DNA from 4 places in the Shouchella phoenicis genome. Region 4 is predicted to be linked to each of the others. Evidence: riboswitches for the same ligand, from Rfam matches in the RefSeq annotation. Region 4 holds a riboswitch; each other region holds the start of a gene.

Region 1 (2,201 bases), 940 kb from region 4:
CGTCCACCTTCAATAACGGCTGGATTAATCGTGTTGGTTCCTGAAGGGAATCCAGGATACGATTTTGTAATGGCCCAATGTCGTTCTAACTCTTGCAAAGCCGTAATCATTTTTGTCATTTTTTCAATTGCGCTTGCTCCATGCACGCCTCCACCTGCATGAACCATTTGTCTTCTCGTGCCGTCATGGTGCGTGGTCGGACTTTTAATGGTAATCCAACCTGTAATAACGCCGCCCTGACCTTGGATTGCACAGTGACTTGTATCCGCTACGATCGCATAGTCTGCTTGATAGCCATGCTCACAACATTGCTTCGTCCCTGCTTCCCCCACTTCTTCTCCGATAACCGATTGTAAAAAGACATCTCCCTTTAACTTCAAACCATGATCAGATACAAGTTTTAGTGCAAACAAACAAGCAGCAAGACCACCTTTCATGTCTGCAGCACCACGACCGTAAATCGTTCCATCCATAACCTCGGCAGAAAAAGGGGACGTCCTCCACACCTCATCCTTATCGACAGAAGCGACATCAACGTGACCATTTAGAATCAAACTGTGAAACGCATTTGAATACGATCCTTTTAATGTGCCAACTACATTCGGATCCCCTTCATAAACGTCCCACTGATCAACCGTTGCCCCTAATTCTTCTAAGTATTCCGCAATAAATGTTTGGATTCCTGCCGTATTTCGAGCAGGCGGCGCTGGTGTTTCAAACGAAATTAGATCTTTCACAAGTTGGATTAACTCTTCTTCTCGTTCATCTACTTGTTTCATTAACAAATCCACTGCTTCTTCCTCCTCAAAAATAAAAAACACCTCTTTTATAGGAAAAGAAGTGTTGAACGAAAAAAAACAGCACATTCGGTTCAGCCACTTCCCTCCGCTAGTATCATCTAGATCAGGTTCATAAGGGTTAAGACATCCTTGCCTCTCTCAGCTTTGCGCACCCCTAGTGGTGTTTTTATTCAATTAATTATTCCCTTCCTTAGTTTACCAAAGTAATAAGAACGTTTGTATAATTAATTCAATAAATACTTGCGTCACTCTTTTTCTGACGTTATAATTGCGGCATCATACTAAAAGGATCGGTGACGACATTCGGCATCGTCGAAGTTGGATTGACACAAACTTGACGATGACTGGAAACGAGTAAAACATTGAAAAACAAGGAATCATATGGGAGATAAACAGTTGCTAGAGCCAAGCAACGCTTCTTTGTGATCACTGTTTTCATGTTTTGCTCACTACGGTCACCAACTTACCCCGTAGAGCAGAGCTCTGCGGTTTTTTTGTATGAAAAAAAAGAATTGGAGGACTCATTCACCATGAACCGCACACTTTTAGAAACCATCAAACGCCCTGCTCTCTTTGCAAGAAATAAAAATATGTTTTGGCAGGACCCTCACATTGCGCCTTTTTTATTGGATGCCCACTTAAGTCAAGATCATGAAGGTGCTAGTCGACACGCTGGTACGGTTGGAACTTCTGTTCATTTCATTCATCAACACATTTTAAATGAAAAGCCTACAAAAATTGTTGATTTTGGCTGTGGACCTGGGCTCTATTGTGAACCGCTTGCACAATTACAGCATACTGTCACGGGAATTGATATTTCTTCCCACTCCATTCAATACGCACAAGAACAATCGAAGAAAAAAGGTCTTCCCATTACGTATATTAATCAAGATTATCTCTCGGTTCAATTGAAGCCCGAGTTTGATCTTGCCTTACTCATTTATTGTGATTACGGTGCGCTTGGAAAAGAAGAACGAAAGCAAGTTTTACAACGTATCTATGACAGCTTAAACATTGGGGGTCAATTGTTTTTAGACGTGTTTACAGAAGAGAAATTCAAACGATTTTCAGACCAACGCTATTGGAATCATCATGAACACGGCGGCTTTTGGTCGCCTGAAAATCATCTTGAACTTCAACAAAATTGTACTTATCCAGACGAACGCGTTAGCCTTGAACAAACAAATGTAATGACCGCAGATGATACTCAAACCTATTATATTTGGAATCAATATTTCACTAAACCTATGCTGCAAACAGAATTAGAAGAAGCCGGCTTTAGCACTAAAGAGGTATATAGTGATGTGACTGGAAAGCCATATACGGCCAAAAGCGACACAATGGCTTTCTTAGCAAAGAAGAACTAACAAACTTGCCATAGTCTATAAAGAAAAGACTATG
Region 2 (2,201 bases), 1.4 Mb from region 4:
TTGCTCCTTTGCAAAATAGAGATCATAGGGTAACCGAAACGGGGTCGAGCAAAGAGGAGGGGTACGATCCCGAGCTCCTCGTTCTATTTTTAATGAGCCATTAGGTCGCCCACCTTGAATATAACAAAGAAAACGCTCTTCAAGCATGTTCGATCCATAGCTTGCATACCATACGTGCGTCATGTAACAGCCTCAAGCGACACAGGCCATGATTCTTTCGTGTACGCCATTTCCCAAAAGGCGTATTCTAATTGACAGCTTTTCAAAAAATGATCAAGCATGTCCTGTTTTTGAGCTGCTGTCGTATCCTTTGCGAGTTCATCGAGGCGGTTACAAAAAACGGTTGTAACGCTCATCTCGCCACCGGAACGATAGAAAGAGATCCATTCGAAAAACGGATGGTCTTCTGTAGGTTGGAAGGTTTCGTATAAATAATCGCCAATCACTTGATAAGTCCATGGGCAAGGAAGTAACACAGCTAGAACATCTGCCAACGATCCTTTTTGAGCAACATCAAGCATATGCCTTGTGTAATGATGGGCAGTTGGTGCTAATGGTTCGTGGTGCAAATCGTCATAAGAGACTCCTGCGACTCGGCAAAAATTATTGTGCGGGTGAATTTCGCTGTGGAGAATAAACGAAATTTGCTCATTAAACATGGCAATATCGTCTCTTGATGTGCTTTTGTTAATCGCTAATCCATAAATTTGCATAAACGTGTTTAAGTACTCAAAATCTTGTTTGACGTAGTGGATTAAAGCTTCAGGCTCTAACGTACCTTTCCCGATGCCTTGAACAAATGGATGCTGAAGAATTGCTTCAAATACGGGGTTTGCTTTCTGTCTTAACTCGTTACTAAAACGCATAAAAAATGACCTCCTTTTTTGTTCACAAAGGGAGGACCCTAAAGGAGTGTCAGCAAATAGCGCTGCAGCTCCACTTCCCTACGCTGGTATTAACCAGATCAGGTTCAAAGGGTCAAAGCTAAGCTTTTCTCAGTCATAAGACGCCCCTAGTGGTTCTTTATTAGTGAACCATACATTGACAGATTATTCAATTCTTTTTACGTAAAAAAAGCATGGCGCTTAAACCATGCTTCAAACGTATTGGTTAACCTTCGACTTGTTTTTCTGCTCGTTTTTCGATTTCCGTTTTCGTTTCTTCTCCCTCGCTTGGTTTTTTAGATAAGAACCATCCGCCAAGCACAATTAAGACAAGTACACTGTAGAAGAATAGTTTCCAACCTGTTGAGTGTGGAAATTCATGCGGAATGACACCTATTGCATCATGAGCCAGAACTTGCACAGCGAGCTTTACGCCTACCCAGCCGACGATAATGAAAGCAGCTGTTTCGAGTCCAGGTCGTTTTTGTAAAAGCACAACAAATTTTGAAGCAGCGAAACGCATGATTAGAAGACCGATAAATCCGCCTAAGAAAACAACGACAAACTGTCCGACATCCATGCTTCCAACGGTTCCAAGTCCTGTAGGTGTTAGTGCAGTTGCAAGCGCGACAGCAGCTAAGATTGAATCAACTGCGAATGCAATGTCAGCAATTTCAACTTTAAATACCGTTGTCCAGAACCCACTGCCTTTTTTCACTTTGGTTATCCCAGCGGCTTGCTCCTGTTTTTTGACAATATGTTTTCGGAACAAATGATTTAAGGCAATAAATAATAAGTATGCGGCACCAAGTGCTTGAACTTGCCAAACATCTACTAAGAACGAAATGACAAATAACGAAGCTAATCGGAAAACGAATGCACCAGCTAAGCCGTAAAACAACGCTCGTTTACGTTGTTCATCGGGCAAGTGTTTCACCATAATAGCTAAAACGAGTGCATTATCTGCAGCAAGAATCCCTTCTAAAGCAATAAGAACAAGTAATACCCAGCTATACTCTAACAATAAAGCTGCATCCATAGTCAACACGCCTCTCTTTGTTTGCACCCCTTAGGTTCGACAAAAACAGGTTTTTTATGAATACAAAAAGACCCCTGCCTTGTACGAACGAGGCAAAGGTCTTGCTAGACATTATGTATATCATGCCAAACAAAGCCGGTGGAATTTCTCCACGTAATGACGACTTTGGTTCAAGTTATAGAAACTTGCAGCTACTCCCCTTTGAAGGAATGTATGTGATTGTTAAAAATAGTATATGTGAAGACGAAAGATCCGTCAAGAAAAATTTCAAAATAATG
Region 3 (2,201 bases), 120 kb from region 4:
GATTCGACTTGGACAAGAATTTGGTTCTTATCGAAAAGTGTTAGTCCGTGATTTAAAACGAATTAGCCGCTCTGCCAATCATTTACATGAAGTAAATATGGGTGCCACAGCTGTCGGGACAGGCTTAAACGCGAAACCGGAGTATATTGAAAAAGTAGCAACACATCTTGCGACGGTTACAAATCTTCCTTTTAAAACAGCTGAAGACCTTGTAGATGCTACGCAAAATACGGACGCTTATACAGAACTATCTAGTTCCCTAAAAATATTAGCCATTAATTTATCCAAAATAGCCAATGACTTACGTTTAATGAGTTCGGGACCGCGTACTGGCCTAAATGAAATCAACTTACCTGCACGACAGCCTGGATCTTCCATTATGCCAGGAAAAGTAAATCCAGTCATGTGCGAAGTGATTAATCAGCTCTCTTTCCAAGTAATTGGAAATGATCATACCATTAGCTTAGCGTCTGAAGCAGGACAGCTTGAGTTAAATGTGATGGAACCTGTGCTTGTGTTTAATCTACTACAATCTTTAACCGTTCTTGAAAATGGTATGCGCGTATTCCGTGAATATGCGATTGCTGGTATTACTGCTAATATCGAGCGCTGTCGAGAGCTTGTTGAAAATAGTGTAGGTATTGTCACGGCAATTAACCCTCATGTCGGTTATGAAGTGGCCACTCGCATTGCCAAAGAAGCGTTAGAAACGGAGCGACCTGTGCGGGAAATTTGTTTGGAGCGTGGCATTTTGTCCGAAGAAGAGTTAAACGAAATTCTTGATCCAAAAGAAATGACCAAACCGGGTATAGCAGGATCGCGTTTCTTACCACTTTAAAAATAGAACCACATATGTCATACTAAAAGAAAATAGCAAAGACTAGGGGTGCCCGATGAAGTTGGGCTGAGAAAAAGAACGGATTTCTTTTACTCTTTAACCTGATCTGGTTTATACCAGCGGAGGGAAGTCGGCATACGTATCATATCATTGAGCGTGTAAACCGTAACCCCTTTGGTTACGGTTTTTTTGCGTGAAGGAGTGTAAACAAAGATGAAAAATTTTCAACTTTATGTCATAACAGGAGAAGCGTTTCATGAAGGCAGAGAGCTTCTCCATGTAATGGAAGAAGCGATTAAAGGTGGAGCAGACTTTATTCAGCTAAGAGATAAAACAAGCAGTCGGAAAGAAGTTTTTGAAAAAGCAAAGCGTTTAAATGATCTCTGTAAAGCGTATAACGTGCCGTTTATTGTGAATGACTACATTGATATTGCCATGGCAGTTGATGCAGACGGGGTTCACGTAGGACAAGATGACATGCCATTGGCTGAAGTCCGTAAACTTGTCGGTAAAGATAAAATCATTGGTGTATCAACGCATAAATTAGACGAAGCCCTTGAAGCGGAAAAAGGTGGGGCAGACTATATCGGTGTCGGCCCTATATTTCCAACAAACAGTAAAGAAGACGTGGTTGACCCAGTTACCACCTCGTATATAAAAGAAATTAAAGCGCATGTCTCGATTCCATTTGTTGCGATCGGTGGCATCAAAACTCATAATGTCCGTGAAGTCATTGAAGCAGGAGCAGACGCGGTATGTGTCATCACGGAAGTGGTCGCTGCTAAAGATGTGCAAGCAGCGGCAGAGACAATGACGAAGGCGATAAACGAGGCGAAAGCATGAACCTTTTAATAAATGGTGAGCGGCGAACTGTAAAAAGTGAAACCATTGAACAATTGATTGCGGAACTAGAATTAAATGGACATCTCCTCGTCGTCGAAATGGCTGGTGACATCATTTCACGTGAAAAATGGAGCGATACACCCTTATCTGAAAATAAGTCAATTGAACTTGTTCACTTTGTTGGAGGTGGTTGAGGTATGAATAAAAAGCCTTTATGCATAAACGGAAAAACATTACAGTCACGCTTCTTTTTAGGGACTGGTCGCTACCCAAATCCTTTTGTTCAAAATGAAGCGATTAAAGCATCTGGTGCTGAAGTATTAACATTTGCCTTGCGGCGAGTGAACTTGGAAGCGCCAGCCGAAGATGCGATTTTACAACATCTAAACGGGGAAGCTTTTCAGTATTTGCCGAATACATCGGGTGCTTCCACAGCGGAAGAAGCCATTCGCATTGCCCGTTTAGCAAAAGCGTCTGGCTTAAGTGATTGGATTAAGATTGAAATAAGTGCTTCTGAAAA
Region 4 (2,201 bases):
ATGTCGGCACAGACTGATTTTCCAGCATAAATCCAAGCTCCTCATCCATATAAGGCATACAAAACTGTGAATCAGGATCTTGAAAGACGTAACTACATGCTGGAAGATGTAGATGCTCCACATCAATGTCTAATTCATTTAAAGAATTACTCAAACCTGCAATTACTTGTAACAGCGTAGATTTCCCTGCTCCGCTCGGACCTAGAATTAACACGTTTTCCCCTGGTTTTACTGCCAACGATACACGCTCTAAGATTGTACGGCTTGTGCTCCTACTTTGAACGGTTAAATTACTTAACTGAATGCTGTATGGTCGACTCATGAGTATGGTTTTCCGTTATGTTCGTTTGGTTGAATGCCATTCAGCACACCTGTTTTTTGTAAAGCTTGCACAAGTTTTGTCGCCAATACGCCTGTTATTAAAATCGCTCCAACCGTTCGGAAAATAATTCGTAACGATAAGACCCAAGCAGATAGCTGACCGATATTTGCATATAAAAAATCTAAACCGAGAGATGCAAAACTTGCAAATACACCACCTAACATTGCCGTCCAAATTGTAAATACTTTATATCTGAATAGAGCGAATGCAAACTCCATTCCAATTCCTTGGGCAATTCCATATATAAGTAAAATACCTCCGTAGGGAGAACCTGCAATGAATTCTCCTGATGCGGCTGCAGTTTCCGCAATAAGTGCAATAAACGGTTTTCGGATGATCAATGCAGCAAGCGTTCCTGCAATAAACCACATTCCATAAATAAGTTGTTCAAGCTGCAAACCAAAGACACCAACTAAATCACTAATAGGACTCCATAAGCGATACACAACAGCAAATACAGTTGCAATCATGACCGTAATTAGAATGTCCACCAACGTTAACTTTTTTCTTTTCATCATTTTTTCTCCAGTCCACCACCAAGAAAACAAAAAAACGCTCCATCTAAACGATGGAACGACGTATGTAAATAAACCGGTTGTGTGTAACACAAACCTACAACTTACATATCGCACTTCCCTTCGCTAGCATTATCTAGATCAGGTAAAGGGTTAAGGACAAGTCCTCTCTCAGCTTTTTGCACCCCTAGTGGCTATTAAATTTTATTCTACAAACTAATTAGATCATACTCTCTATTGATTCGCAAGCGACTGTTTCAAATTTTCTAATTCTAATAAATCTTGTAGTGAATGAATTTCAAAAGTCGGCTTACTATCAGTATTGTTCAGCACTCGGTCTCGGTTTAACCAAACAGATGGTATGTCGCTTGCGTTTGCACCCAATATATCCGTATGTAGATTATCCCCGACCATTAGCGTTTCATTAGGAGCAATCTCCAAACGAGAGAGGGCTTCTTCAAACATACGTACCTTTGGTTTCCCTTGCCCGAAAGCACCGGAAATTAGAATGTGATCAAAGTATGGAACAAGCTCTGGCGTCAGTTCTAATTTTGTATTTTGTAAATCTGGTGAGCCATTTGTAATTAAAACAAGCTGTACGTTGTCTTTTAACGCATTTAAAGTCGAAAAAGTATCATCATAAACAACTGGATGTTTTCGCCTTTCAATCGGAAAGAGATGTGCAAGTTCCAACGCAAAAGCCTCATCATATACACCAAGCTTTTGTAAACCTTCGTACCACGCTTCTCTTTGGTAATGTGGCGCAACTTCTCTTAATGCTGCAAATTCTCTTCCTTCGTCACGAAATTCTCCCCATAACCCTTCAAAAGGATTGATGCCAATATTCACTGTAAATGGGTATATGTCATACCCTTCATACAGCGTTCTTGCTGCCTGGCGAACGAACACTTCTAACTGATTTGGGTCTACGTTTTTTTCAATAGATGCATGGAGACACGTCTGCCGAAATGCAAGCGCAATGCTTTTTTTGTCCCAAAGTAACGTATCATCTAAATCAAAGAATACTGCTTTTATCATTCATTCCTCCGCTATTAACGATTATTCGTGATCAACCTTCACTATCCAGCCCAGACGATCTTCTTCTTCTCCCACATACAACTTCGTTAAATAATCGTAAAGTCGTTGTGCTAACGGGCCTGTATTATTTTCATTAATAACGATTGTTTCATCATTCCATTCCAATTGTCCAACTGGTGAAATGACCGCAGCTGTCCCTGTTCCAAACGCTTCTTCCAAGATGCCGTCTCGAGATGCTTGATAAATCTCTTCAATCGACAGCTTCT

Evidence for each region. A riboswitch is a leader RNA that binds a small molecule or an ion and turns the genes downstream of it on or off. The one in region 4 is predicted to bind thiamine pyrophosphate.
Region 1: linked by a shared signal. The riboswitch ahead of ABC361_RS03840 (acetylornithine deacetylase) and the one ahead of ABC361_RS08875 (ECF transporter S component) in region 4 are both predicted to bind thiamine pyrophosphate.
Region 2: linked by a shared signal. The riboswitch ahead of tenA (thiaminase II) and the one ahead of ABC361_RS08875 (ECF transporter S component) in region 4 are both predicted to bind thiamine pyrophosphate.
Region 3: linked by a shared signal. The riboswitch ahead of thiE (thiamine phosphate synthase) and the one ahead of ABC361_RS08875 (ECF transporter S component) in region 4 are both predicted to bind thiamine pyrophosphate.

Annotation. Positions count from the first base shown of each region.
Region 1 covers NZ_JBDFMQ010000001.1:672,442-674,642, reverse strand. Annotated here, with positions in the region: gene ABC361_RS03840 (acetylornithine deacetylase) at 1-866, opposite strand, end outside; TPP riboswitch at 864-966, opposite strand; gene ABC361_RS03835 (hypothetical protein) at 1,063-1,239, opposite strand; gene ABC361_RS03830 (class I SAM-dependent methyltransferase) at 1,331-2,167, shown strand.
Region 2 covers NZ_JBDFMQ010000001.1:3,059,828-3,062,028, reverse strand. Annotated here, with positions in the region: gene ABC361_RS16440 (hypothetical protein) at 1-183, opposite strand, end outside; gene tenA (thiaminase II) at 180-866, opposite strand; TPP riboswitch at 925-1,024, opposite strand; gene ABC361_RS16430 (TerC family protein) at 1,111-1,923, opposite strand; yybP-ykoY riboswitch at 1,967-2,135, opposite strand.
Region 3 covers NZ_JBDFMQ010000001.1:1,501,044-1,503,244, forward strand. Annotated here, with positions in the region: gene aspA (aspartate ammonia-lyase) at 1-838, shown strand, start outside; TPP riboswitch at 873-983, shown strand; gene thiE (thiamine phosphate synthase) at 1,052-1,681, shown strand; gene thiS (sulfur carrier protein ThiS) at 1,678-1,875, shown strand; gene ABC361_RS08220 (thiazole synthase) at 1,879-2,201, shown strand, end outside.
Region 4 covers NZ_JBDFMQ010000001.1:1,617,403-1,619,603, reverse strand. Annotated here, with positions in the region: gene ABC361_RS08880 (ABC transporter ATP-binding protein) at 1-322, opposite strand, end outside; gene ABC361_RS08875 (ECF transporter S component) at 319-897, opposite strand; TPP riboswitch at 999-1,096, opposite strand; gene ABC361_RS08870 (HAD family hydrolase) at 1,132-1,935, opposite strand; partial or broken gene ABC361_RS08865 (branched-chain amino acid aminotransferase) at 1,957-2,201, opposite strand, start outside.